3 regions of the Nonomuraea sp. NPDC049655 genome follow, and region 3 is predicted to be linked to each of the others. Evidence: riboswitches for the same ligand, from Rfam matches in the RefSeq annotation. Region 3 holds a riboswitch; each other region holds the start of a gene.
The links. Region 3 has a riboswitch for thiamine pyrophosphate ahead of ACIBQ6_RS17880 (FAD-dependent oxidoreductase). Riboswitches for the same ligand answer to the same signal wherever they lie in the genome.
Positions count from the first base shown of each region.

Region 1: linked by a shared signal. The riboswitch ahead of ACIBQ6_RS16525 (purine-cytosine permease family protein) and the one ahead of ACIBQ6_RS17880 (FAD-dependent oxidoreductase) in region 3 are both predicted to bind thiamine pyrophosphate.
Region 2: linked by a shared signal. The riboswitch ahead of thiC (phosphomethylpyrimidine synthase ThiC) and the one ahead of ACIBQ6_RS17880 (FAD-dependent oxidoreductase) in region 3 are both predicted to bind thiamine pyrophosphate.

Region 1 covers NZ_JBITLS010000004.1:522,497-525,761, forward strand. The annotation lists gene ACIBQ6_RS16510 (TenA family protein) at 1-84, shown strand, start outside; gene ACIBQ6_RS16515 (Fpg/Nei family DNA glycosylase) at 142-1,020, shown strand; gene ACIBQ6_RS16520 (rhodanese-like domain-containing protein) at 1,047-1,370, shown strand; TPP riboswitch at 1,422-1,535, shown strand; gene ACIBQ6_RS16525 (purine-cytosine permease family protein) at 1,526-2,863, shown strand; gene ACIBQ6_RS16530 (methylated-DNA--[protein]-cysteine S-methyltransferase) at 2,849-3,265, opposite strand, start outside.
Region 2 covers NZ_JBITLS010000008.1:340,884-344,148, reverse strand. The annotation lists gene thiC (phosphomethylpyrimidine synthase ThiC) at 1-1,323, opposite strand, end outside; TPP riboswitch at 1,316-1,428, opposite strand; gene ACIBQ6_RS26790 (class I SAM-dependent methyltransferase) at 1,464-2,084, shown strand; gene ACIBQ6_RS26785 (glycosyl hydrolase family 95 catalytic domain-containing protein) at 2,044-3,265, opposite strand, start outside.
Region 3 covers NZ_JBITLS010000005.1:183,327-186,591, forward strand. The annotation lists gene thiS (sulfur carrier protein ThiS) at 1-45, opposite strand, end outside; gene ACIBQ6_RS17880 (FAD-dependent oxidoreductase) at 42-1,571, opposite strand; TPP riboswitch at 1,561-1,677, opposite strand; gene ACIBQ6_RS17885 (FAD-dependent oxidoreductase) at 1,730-2,899, shown strand; gene ACIBQ6_RS17890 (Rv2175c family DNA-binding protein) at 2,930-3,265, shown strand, end outside.

The DNA.
Region 1 (3,265 bases), on a different contig from region 3:
GAGGCCGACCCCGACCCCGTACGGGCGGAAGCGCTGTTCGCCGAGGGCATGGCACACGAGCTCGCCTTCTGGGACGTGCCGTAGCTTTCTGGGACGTGCCGTAGTCGCGTGCCGGTCCGGCGCGCGCCATACCCTGGGGGCATGCCGGAACTTCCCGAGGTGGAGTCGCTCACCAACTTCCTGCGCGAGCGGGCGGTCGGCCGTTCGATCGCCGGCGTCGACGTCGTCGGCTTCCAGGCGCTCAAGACGTTCGACCCGCCGGTCACCGCGCTCGGCGGGCTCACCGTCACGAACGTGTCGAGGCACGGCAAGTTCCTCGACCTCGACTGCGACGGCCTGCACCTGATCATCCATCTGGCCCGCGCCGGCTGGCTGCGCTGGCGCGACGACCTGACCGGCGCGCGGCCGGTGCGGCCGGGCAAGGGGCCGCTGGCCGTACGCGTACGGCTGGCGCCGGACGACGACGGCCTGGCCCCCGGCTTCGAGCTGACCGAGGCCGGCACGCAGAAACGGCTGGCCGTCTACGTCACCGACAAGCCGGAGGACGTGCCCGGCGTCGCCGCCCTGGGCCCCGACCCGCTCGACGACGCCTTCACCGTCGAGGCGCTCAAGCGCATCGTGGGCGGCAACCGCACCCAGATCAAGGGGCTGCTGCGCGACCAGAAGGTGATCGCGGGCATCGGCAACGCCTACTCCGACGAGGTGCTGCACGCGGCGAGGATGTCGCCGTTCAAGATCGCCGCGACGCTGACCGACGCGCAGATAGCCGACCTGCACGAGGCCATCGTGACGACGTTGCGCGACGCCGTCGAACGGGCGCACGGGCTGGCCGCCAAAGACCTCAAGGCGGAGAAGAAGTCCGGGCTGCGCGTGCACAACCGGGCCGGCCAGCCGTGCGACGTGTGCGGCGACACGATCCGCGAGGTGTCCTTCGCCGACTCCGCGCTCCAGTACTGCCCGACCTGCCAGACGGGCGGGAAGCCGCTGGCCGACCGGCGGATGTCGCGCCTGCTCAAGTAGGGTCCCGGGCGCGGGATGATGGAGGCATGACCGTTCCAGAGATCGACGTCACCGCCGTTCCCGACGACGCCTACCTGCTCGACGTCCGCGAGCAGGACGAGTGGCTGGCCGGCCACGCCCCCGAGGCCGTGCACATCCCCATGTCGCAGATCCAGGGCCGGGTCGAGGAGGTGCCCGCCGACCGCACCGTCTACGTGGTGTGCCGGGTCGGCGGCCGGTCGATGCAGGTCACGGCGTGGCTCAACCAGCTCGGGCGCGACGCCGTCAACGTGGGCGGCGGCATGCAGTCGTGGGAGTTCGCGCGCCGTCCGATGGTCAGCGAGACCGGGCAGGATCCTTTCGTGGCCTGAATGCCCCACTGTGGCGGTTCCGCCGCCATTGAGGCATGATGAGGGCGCCAACTGCATAGTCGCGGGAGCTCGGGGTGCCGGGCTGAGAGGGCAGCAACACAGCCGCTGCCGACCGCCTGAACCTGTCCGGGTAATGCCGGCGTAGGGAGTGTGCGATGACGCATGTCGTCGACGAAGTTCCGCTGACCCTTGACGGCGCGCCCCCCAAGACCCTCGGCGTCCTCGACCAGGGCGCGCTCTGGGCCAACCTCGGTGTCAGCCTCCTCGGCTTCTCCGGCGCGCTCGTCCTGATCGATCCCCTGGGCGACGCGCCGCTCAGCCTCGTGGCCGCGCTCACGGCCGCCGTGGTCGGCAGCCTCATCGGCACGGCCATGGTCGGCCTGTCGGCCATCCCCGGCACGCAGACCGGGCGGCCGGCGATGGTGCTGCTGCGCGGGCTGTTCGGGGCGAAGATGTCGTACGTCCCGTCCGTGCTGAACATCGTGCAGATGCTCGGCTGGGGGGCCTTCGAGCTCTGGGTGATCGCCAAGGCCGCGAACGCGATCTTCGGCGGCGTCCCGTACCAGGTGTGGGTGGTGGTGGCGGGGGTGCTGACCACCGCGCTCGCCGTCTGGCCGCTCGGGTCGATCCGGCTGCTGCGCCGGTACGTGACCGCCGGCGTGATCGTGTCGCTGATCTGGTTCACCGTGTCGTTCCTGGGCGAGGCGCCGACGTACACGGGCGGGTCGTGGACGGCCTTCGCCCCGGCCGTCGACTACGTCATCGCCCTGTCGGTGTCGTGGGTGCCGATGGCCGCCGACTTCGCCAGGCACTCGCGTTCCAGCCGGGCCGCCTTCACCGGCGTCGTCGGCGGCTACACCGTCGCCCAGGTGGCCTGCCTGGCACTCGGCGTGTACGCGGTGGCCATCGCGGGCGCCCAGGCGGTCCAGGCCGACGGCATGGTCGTGTTCCAGCCGTTCGTCGCGGCGCCGCTGGGCGCGCTGTTCTTCGGCATCCTGGTGCTGCGCGAGACCGACCAGTCCTTCGCCAACGTCTACTCCACCACCGTCTCGCTGCAGAACCTGATGCCGAAGGTGGACCGGCGGGTCGTCTCCACCGCGATCGGAGTGCTCACCACCGCGATCGCCCTGGTCGTGGACGTCACCTCCTACGGCGCGTTCCTCGGGGTGATCGGCGCGGTGTTCGTGCCGATGTTCGCGGTGCTGGCCGTCGACTACTTCGTGCTCGGCGGCGCGGCCCGCTGGAACACCGCCGAGGACGCGCCCTCGCGCTGGCTGATGCTGCTGCCGTGGGCGCTGGGCTTCGCCGCCTACTGGTTCACCACCTCGACGCCCACGGTCGCCGGCTGGGACGGCTTCTGGGCCTCCGCCCGCGAGGCCGTCGGCTTCACGCGGGAGCCGTGGATGAACGGCGCGCTCGGCGGCGCGCTGGTCGCGGCCCTGGTGACGCTGCTCATCGGCGTGCTCGGCCGGCGCCGCTCAGCGGCCCGCTGAGACCCGGCGTTCGACGTTGAGCAGGTGCTGCTTGGCGGCCACGCCTCCGGCGTAGTCGCCGAGCTCGCCGTCCTCGCGGACCACCCGATGACAGGGCACGATCACGCACACCGGGTTGGCGCCGACCGCGTTGCCGACCGCGCGAAGGGCGCGCGGCCGTCCGATGCTCGCGCCGATCTCCTCGTACGTCGTGGTCGTGCCGTAGGGCACGGCCATGGTCTTCTGCAGCACGGTACGGGCGAACGGCGTGGCCAGCGCGAGGTCGACCGGCGTGGCGAAGGTGCGCAGCCGGCCGGAGAAGTACGCGTCGAGCTCCCGGCGCACCGGGTCGAGGCGGCGGGCGTCGGGCCCGATGAACGTGCCGACCTCCTTGGCCACCCGCTCGAACACGGTGTTCTCGGC
Region 2 (3,265 bases), on a different contig from region 3:
GTGGAAGGCGCGGGCGGTGTCCGGGTCGAGCGACAGGTCGAACTGGTCCTCCCAGCGGAACTCGAACCGGGCGTCCGACAGGGCGTCGTCCCACGCCTGGGCCTGCGGGTGCCCCTTGGCCAGGTCAGCCGCGTGCGCCGCGATCTTGTAGGTGATCACGCCGGTCTTGACGTCGTCGCGGTTGGGCAGGCCGAGGTGCTCCTTGGGGGTGACGTAGCAGAGCATGGCGGTGCCGTACCAGGCGATCATGGCGGCGCCGATGCCCGAGGTGATGTGGTCGTAGCCGGGGGCGATGTCGGTGACGAGCGGGCCGAGGGTGTAGAAGGGCACGTCGTCGCAGAGCTCGCGCTGCAGGTCGACGTTCTCCTTGATCTTGTGCATGGGCACGTGGCCGGGGCCCTCGATCATCACCTGCACGTCGTGCGCGTGCGCGATCTTGGTCAGCTCGCCCAGGGTGCGCAGCTCGGCGAACTGGGCCTCGTCGTTGGCGTCCGCGATCGAGCCGGGGCGCAGCCCGTCGCCCAGCGAGAACGTCACGTCGTAGCGGGCCAGCAGGGCGCACATCTCGTCGAAGTGCTCGTACAGGAAGCTCTCGCGGTGGTGGGCCAGGCACCAGGCGGCCATGATCGAGCCCCCGCGCGAGACGATCCCGGTCTTGCGGCGGGCGGTCAGCGGGACGTGCGCCAGCCGCACGCCCGCGTGCACCGTCACGTAGTCGACGCCCTGCTCGCACTGCTCGATCAGGGTGTCGCGGTAGACCTCCCACGACAGCGCCTCGGGCCGCCCGCCCACCTTCTCCAGCGCCTGGTAGATGGGCACGGTCCCGACCGGGACGGGCGAGCTGCGGATGACCTGCTCGCGGGTCTCGTGGATGTTCGGCCCGGTGGACAGGTCCATGACGGTGTCGGCGCCCCACCGGGTGGCCCAGGTCATCTTCTCGACCTCCTCCTCGATCGAGGAGGTGACGGCGGAGTTGCCGATGTTGGCGTTGATCTTGACCAGGAAGTTCCGGCCGATCGCCATCGGCTCGGACTCCGGATGGTTGACGTTGGCGGGGATGACCGCCCGCCCGGCCGCGACCTCCTGCCGGACGAACTCGGGCGTCATCCCCTCCCGGACGGCCACGAACTCCATCTCCTTGGTCACCACGCCGCGCCGCGCCGCGCCGAGCTGGGTGACCGGCGAGCCCCACGCCGAGCGGTCGGCACGCGACGGCCCCGAGGTGTCGTAGAGCCGCACCGACGTGCCGTTCGACAGCCTGACCTCGCGCATCGGCACCTGAAGGTCACCGATGTAGATCTTGGAAAAGCGCGCGTCGCTCATCGCGCAAACTCCCTTCGCCGGCATTATCCGGAGCAGGTTCTGGCGGTCGGCGGCTGACAGCCGTCCTCTCAGCCCGGTCCGCACCGGGCTCCCGCGTTGGTCATCGCGATCATAACCCCGCGCGTGGCAGGATCAAGGGGATGTCTGATCCCATTGCGCACACGACCGCCACCTACGACCGCATCGCGCGCCAGTTCGACGAGCAGTTCACCGAACCGCCACCCTCGTTCGCGGCCTTCCGCGACCGGTTCGCCTCGGCCCTGCCCGCCGGAGCCACGGTCGCCGACCTGGGATGCGGCCCGGGGCGCGAGTCGGCCTGGTTCGCCGGACGCGGCCTGACCACCGTGGGTGTGGACCTGTCGATCGAGATGGCCAGGCTCGCCGCCGGGCACGGCGTGCCCACCGTCCTGGGCGATCTGCGACGCCCGCCGCTGTCGCCGGCCTCCCTGGACGGCCTCTGGTCGGCCGCGGCCCTCGTGCACGTGCCGTCCGAGCAGACCGAGGCGACGTTGCGCGCCTGGCACGCGGCGCTGCGCCCCGGCGGGGTGCTCGCGCTGACCACCGCCCTGGGCGACGGCGAGGGCTGGGAGCCGGTGCCGTACCGGACGGAGTACGAGCGCTGGTTCGTCCACCGCGACGCGGGCGACCTGCTCGCGGTGCTGGACGCGGCCGGGTTCGCGGTCGCCTGGCACGAGACGAACGTCACCCACCGCACGTGGTTCAGCGTGCTGGCGACAGCGCGCAGCTCTCCCCAGCCCTAGTCTCCAGGTCGAGCGCGAACCCGGGGCCGCGCAGCCGGGCGGTCCCGCCGCGCGCCGACGACAGCCTGACCTCGACCGGCACGCCGTCCGCCCAGGTCACCCCGACGGTGAAGCCGCCGCGGGCGCGCAGCCCGTCGAACGAGCCCGCGCGCCAGGCGGCCGGCAGCGCGGGCAGCAGCTCGATGACGCCGGCGTGGCTCTGGAGCAGCATCTCGGCCACCCCGGCGGTCGCGCCGAGGTTCCCGTCGATCTGGAACGGCGGATGCGTGTCCCACAGGTTGGGCAGCGTGCTGGCGCGCAGTTGCCCGCTCAGCATGGCCAGGGCGCGGTCGCCGTCCTTGAGCCGGGCCCAGAAGTTGACCTTCCAGGCCATGCTCCAGCCCGTGCCGCCGTCGCCGCGCGCTTCGAGCGTGGTGCGCGCCGCGGCCAGGTGCTCGGGAGCGGTGAGCTGCGTCCCGGGGTGCAGGGCGTAGAGCTGGGAGACGTGCCGGTGCCGGTCGGACGGGTCGTCGAGGTCGGCCTTCCACTCCTGGAGCTGCCCCCAGGAACCGACCCGTAGCCCGGGATCGAGCCGGTCGGCCGCCTCGCGCAGCCGTCCGGCGAACTCGGCGTCCACGCCGAGCGTGCGCGCGGCCGCGGCCGTGCAGGCGAACAGGTCCCGGACGATCTGCTGCGGCATGGCCGCGCCCGCGGTGAAGTCGCCGTGCTCGGGCGAGTACGCGGGCGAGACGACGAGGCTGCCGTCACGCGCGTCGGGACACAGGTTGGCCAGCCAGAACTCGGCGGCCTCGCGCATCGCCGGATAGGCGTGCCCGCGCAGGTGGCGCTCGTCGCCGTCGAACAGGTAACGCTCGTAGAGTTGGCGCACCAGCCAGCCGGCGGCGTCCGGCATCCAGAACGACGTGGGCCAGTCGTGCACCCCCGTGAACCCGAACGGGTTGGTGTTGGAGTGCACCACCCACCCCGCCGAGCCGAACATCGACCGCGCGGTCTCGCGTCCGGGCGCGCGCAGCCCCGCCACGAACTCCTGGTACGGCACCGCCGTCTCGGCCAGGTTCGCCGGCTCGGCCGGCCAGTAGTTCATCTGCAGGTTGATGTTGGTGTGGTAGTCGGACTCCCACGGCGGCGAGTTGGACGCGTTCCACACCCCCTGGAGGTTGGCCGGCAGCGAGCCGGGGCGG
Region 3 (3,265 bases):
GCCGTCGGCCACCTCGTGCGCGGCGCCGTTGATCGTCACAATCATGAAATATCCCGAAATCTCGCGGGCGAGCACAGCGCGGCCAGCTCGCCCTCCTCACCCGTCAGAATCCCCGCGCCCGTCGAAACCTCCGCCACCCGAGCCGCTGCCTGGGCCGCCGTCTGCATGCCTGTCCGGCCCGCCGTCTGGCCCGCCGTCTGTGTGGCCGTCTGGGCCGTCGTCGGGGCCGCCGCCGGGGACGCCGTCGTCGTGGACGGTGTCAGCACCGCCGACGTGACCAGGACCGCCGTCAGGGGGGCCAGCAGCACCCCGCCCCGGTGGTGGCCGGTCGCCAGTACCAGCCCGGGGACCTCGCCCGCCCCGATGATCGGCAGGTTGTCGGGGGTGCCCGGACGCAGCCCGGCGACCACGTCGGCGACCTCCAACTCGGTGACGCCCGGCACCAGCTCCCTGGCGTCGCGCAGCAGCTCGTAGAGCCCGCCCGCGGTCACCCGGGTGTCGAACCCCAGCTCCTCCTGGGTCGCCCCGAGCACCAGCTCGCCGTCGCCCCTGGGGACGAGGTAGACGGGCGCGCCGTGCACCATCCCGCGTACGCACCGGCCGAGCAGCGGCTGCGGCGAGCGCAACCGCATGATCTGCCCCTTGACCGGCCGGACGGGCACGTCGGCCAGCTCCCCGCTCCACGCCCCGGCGGCCAGCACCACCCGCTCGGCCGCGATCTCCGGCACCGCCGGCTCAGGCTGACCGGGCACGGCCTCAAGCCGCACCCCCCTCACAGCACCGGTCACAGCTCCCGCCACAGATCCTGCCGCACGGCCTGTCCCAGCACCGGTTCCAGCACCGGTTCCAGAGCTGGTCCCAGCGCCGGTCGCGGCGGCCGGAGCGGCGTCGCCGTCGCGCAGCAGGCCGGTCACCCGCGCCCGCACGACGGGCACGCCCAGCCGGTCGAGCGCGGCCAGCAGCGCCGCCGTGACCCGGCGCGGATCGACCCAGGCGTCACCGGGGGCCAGCAGCCCGCCGCGCACCGAAGGGGCCAGCATGGGCTCCAGACGCCGGCACTCGCGCCCGGTCAGCCGCTCGACCCGCAGCCCCAGCTTGTCCATGAACGCCGCCAGGTCGTCGAGCGCCGCGAGGTCGTCGGCCCCGAAGGCGACGTCGAGCGTGCCGTCGGCGCGCAGGTCGAGCGCACGGCCGGCGGCCCCCTCCGGCCCGATCACCCCGAACGCGCCCCCGAACGCCTCCCCGGCCCTCGCCCCGGCCCCGCGACCGGGACCGCCGCTCAGCCCCGTGCCGAGACCTGCCCCAGAGCGCGCCCCGAGATCCGGGCCGAGGCCCGCGTCGGCGGCCAGTTCGGCGGCGAAGGACGGCCATCGGCTCAGCGAGGCGGCCCCCAGCCGCAGCAGCGGCTCCTCGGTGTAGGCGACCTCGCTGACGGGCGCCAGCATCCCGGCCGCCGCGTAGGACGCCCCGCGCCCCGGGGCCGGATCGACCACCGTGACGGGCAGCCCCTCGCGGGCCAGCCGCCAGGCGATCGACAACCCGACGACCCCGCCGCCCACGATCACATTCATCCGCGCTCCCTTCGCCGGCATGATCCGGATCAGGTGTCTTGCGGTCGAAGGCCCGCTCAAGCCTTCCTCTCAGCCCGGTGACGGCCGGACTCCCGCGCGTCTTGCGCCTCCAGCCTACGGCCTCGGCGCGACGTGCCGGCACCGCCCCCGTTATGGTCATGAACGTGAACCATGTCGTAGTGGTGGGAGCGGGCCTGGCCGGGCTGCGCAGCGCGGAGGCGCTGCGCGGGCGCGGCTTCACCGGACGGATCACGCTGATCGGCCAGGAGCGCCATCGGCCCTACGACCGTCCGCCGTTGTCCAAAGCCGTGCTGTCCGGCGCGGCCGACTCCAGCTTCCTGGAGGCCGACCTCGACGCGCTGGAGGTCGACTTCTGGCCAGGCGTCACCGCCAAGGCCCTGCGTGAGGGCGTCGTGGAGACGACCGAGGGCGAGCTCGGCTACGACGGTCTCGTGATCGCCACCGGCACCGAGCCGATCACCGTGCCCGGCGACGGCCCCCAGCACGTCCTGCGCACCCTCGACGACGCCCACGAGCTGCGCGCCGGGCTCGTGGCCGGAGCCCATGTGGCGATCATCGGCGCCGGCTGGATCGGCGCCGAGGTCGCCACCGCCGCCCGCAAGGCCGGCTGCTCGGTGACCGTGATCGAGGCCGGCCCCGCCCCGCTGGCCAACGCCGTGGGCCCGGAGATCGGCGCCCGCACGCGACACTGGTACGACGGCATCGACCTGCGCCTGAACACCATGGTCGACGAGGTGGACGAGGGCGGCGTGCGGCTGGTGGGCGGCGAGTTCGTCCAGGCGCACGTGGTCGTCACGGGCATCGGCGTGCGCCCGGCCGTCGAGTGGCTGGCCGGCTCCGACATCGACCTGCACAACGGCGTCGTCACCGACGAGCACCTGCGCACGTCCATGCCGAACGTGGTCGCCGCCGGCGACTGCGCGGCCTGGTGGTCGCGCCGCTACGGCGTCCGGCTGCGCGTCGAGCACTGGGACACCGCGCTCGGCTCGCCCGAGGTCGCCGCCGCGACCCTGCTGGGGGAGGAGGCCGTCTACGACCCGGCCCCCTACTTCTGGTCCGAGCAGTTCGGCCACATGGTCCAGTACATCGGCCACCACCCCTCCGGCGACCGCCTGCTCTACCGGGGCGAGCCCGAGGGCAAGTGGTCGGCCGTCTGGCTGACGTCCGGCGACACCCTCGCCGCCGTGCTCGCCGTCGACCGGCCCCGGGACTACGTGCAGGGCCGTAGGATCATCGAAGGCGGGCATCGCCTCGACACAGAACGCCTGGTAGATCCAGAGGTCCCCCTACGGGATTGTGTTGTTTGAGCAAGGACGGCATGTGGTAGTTGTGGTTTCGTGACGCTTTCTGTTGCACAGATCGACCGGGAGACCGACCAGCTCGTCGACGAGTGGCTCACTCTCCCCGAAGTGGCCTCACGCCTCGACCTCTCGATCGGGCGGGCCAAGCAACTCCTCAAGGACCACAAGCTGCTCGGCGTGCGCCGTGGCGGCGGCGGGCCACAGGTTCCCGCGGTGTTCCTCGACGGGAAGGACGTGATGAAGGGCCTGCCCGGCACACTGACCGTGTTGCAGGACGCCGGCTACGACGACATCGAGTCGTTGCGCTGGCTCTTCACCCCAGACGAGTCCCTGCCGGGGTCGCCCATCGAGGCGATCAAGGCCGGCCGTCAC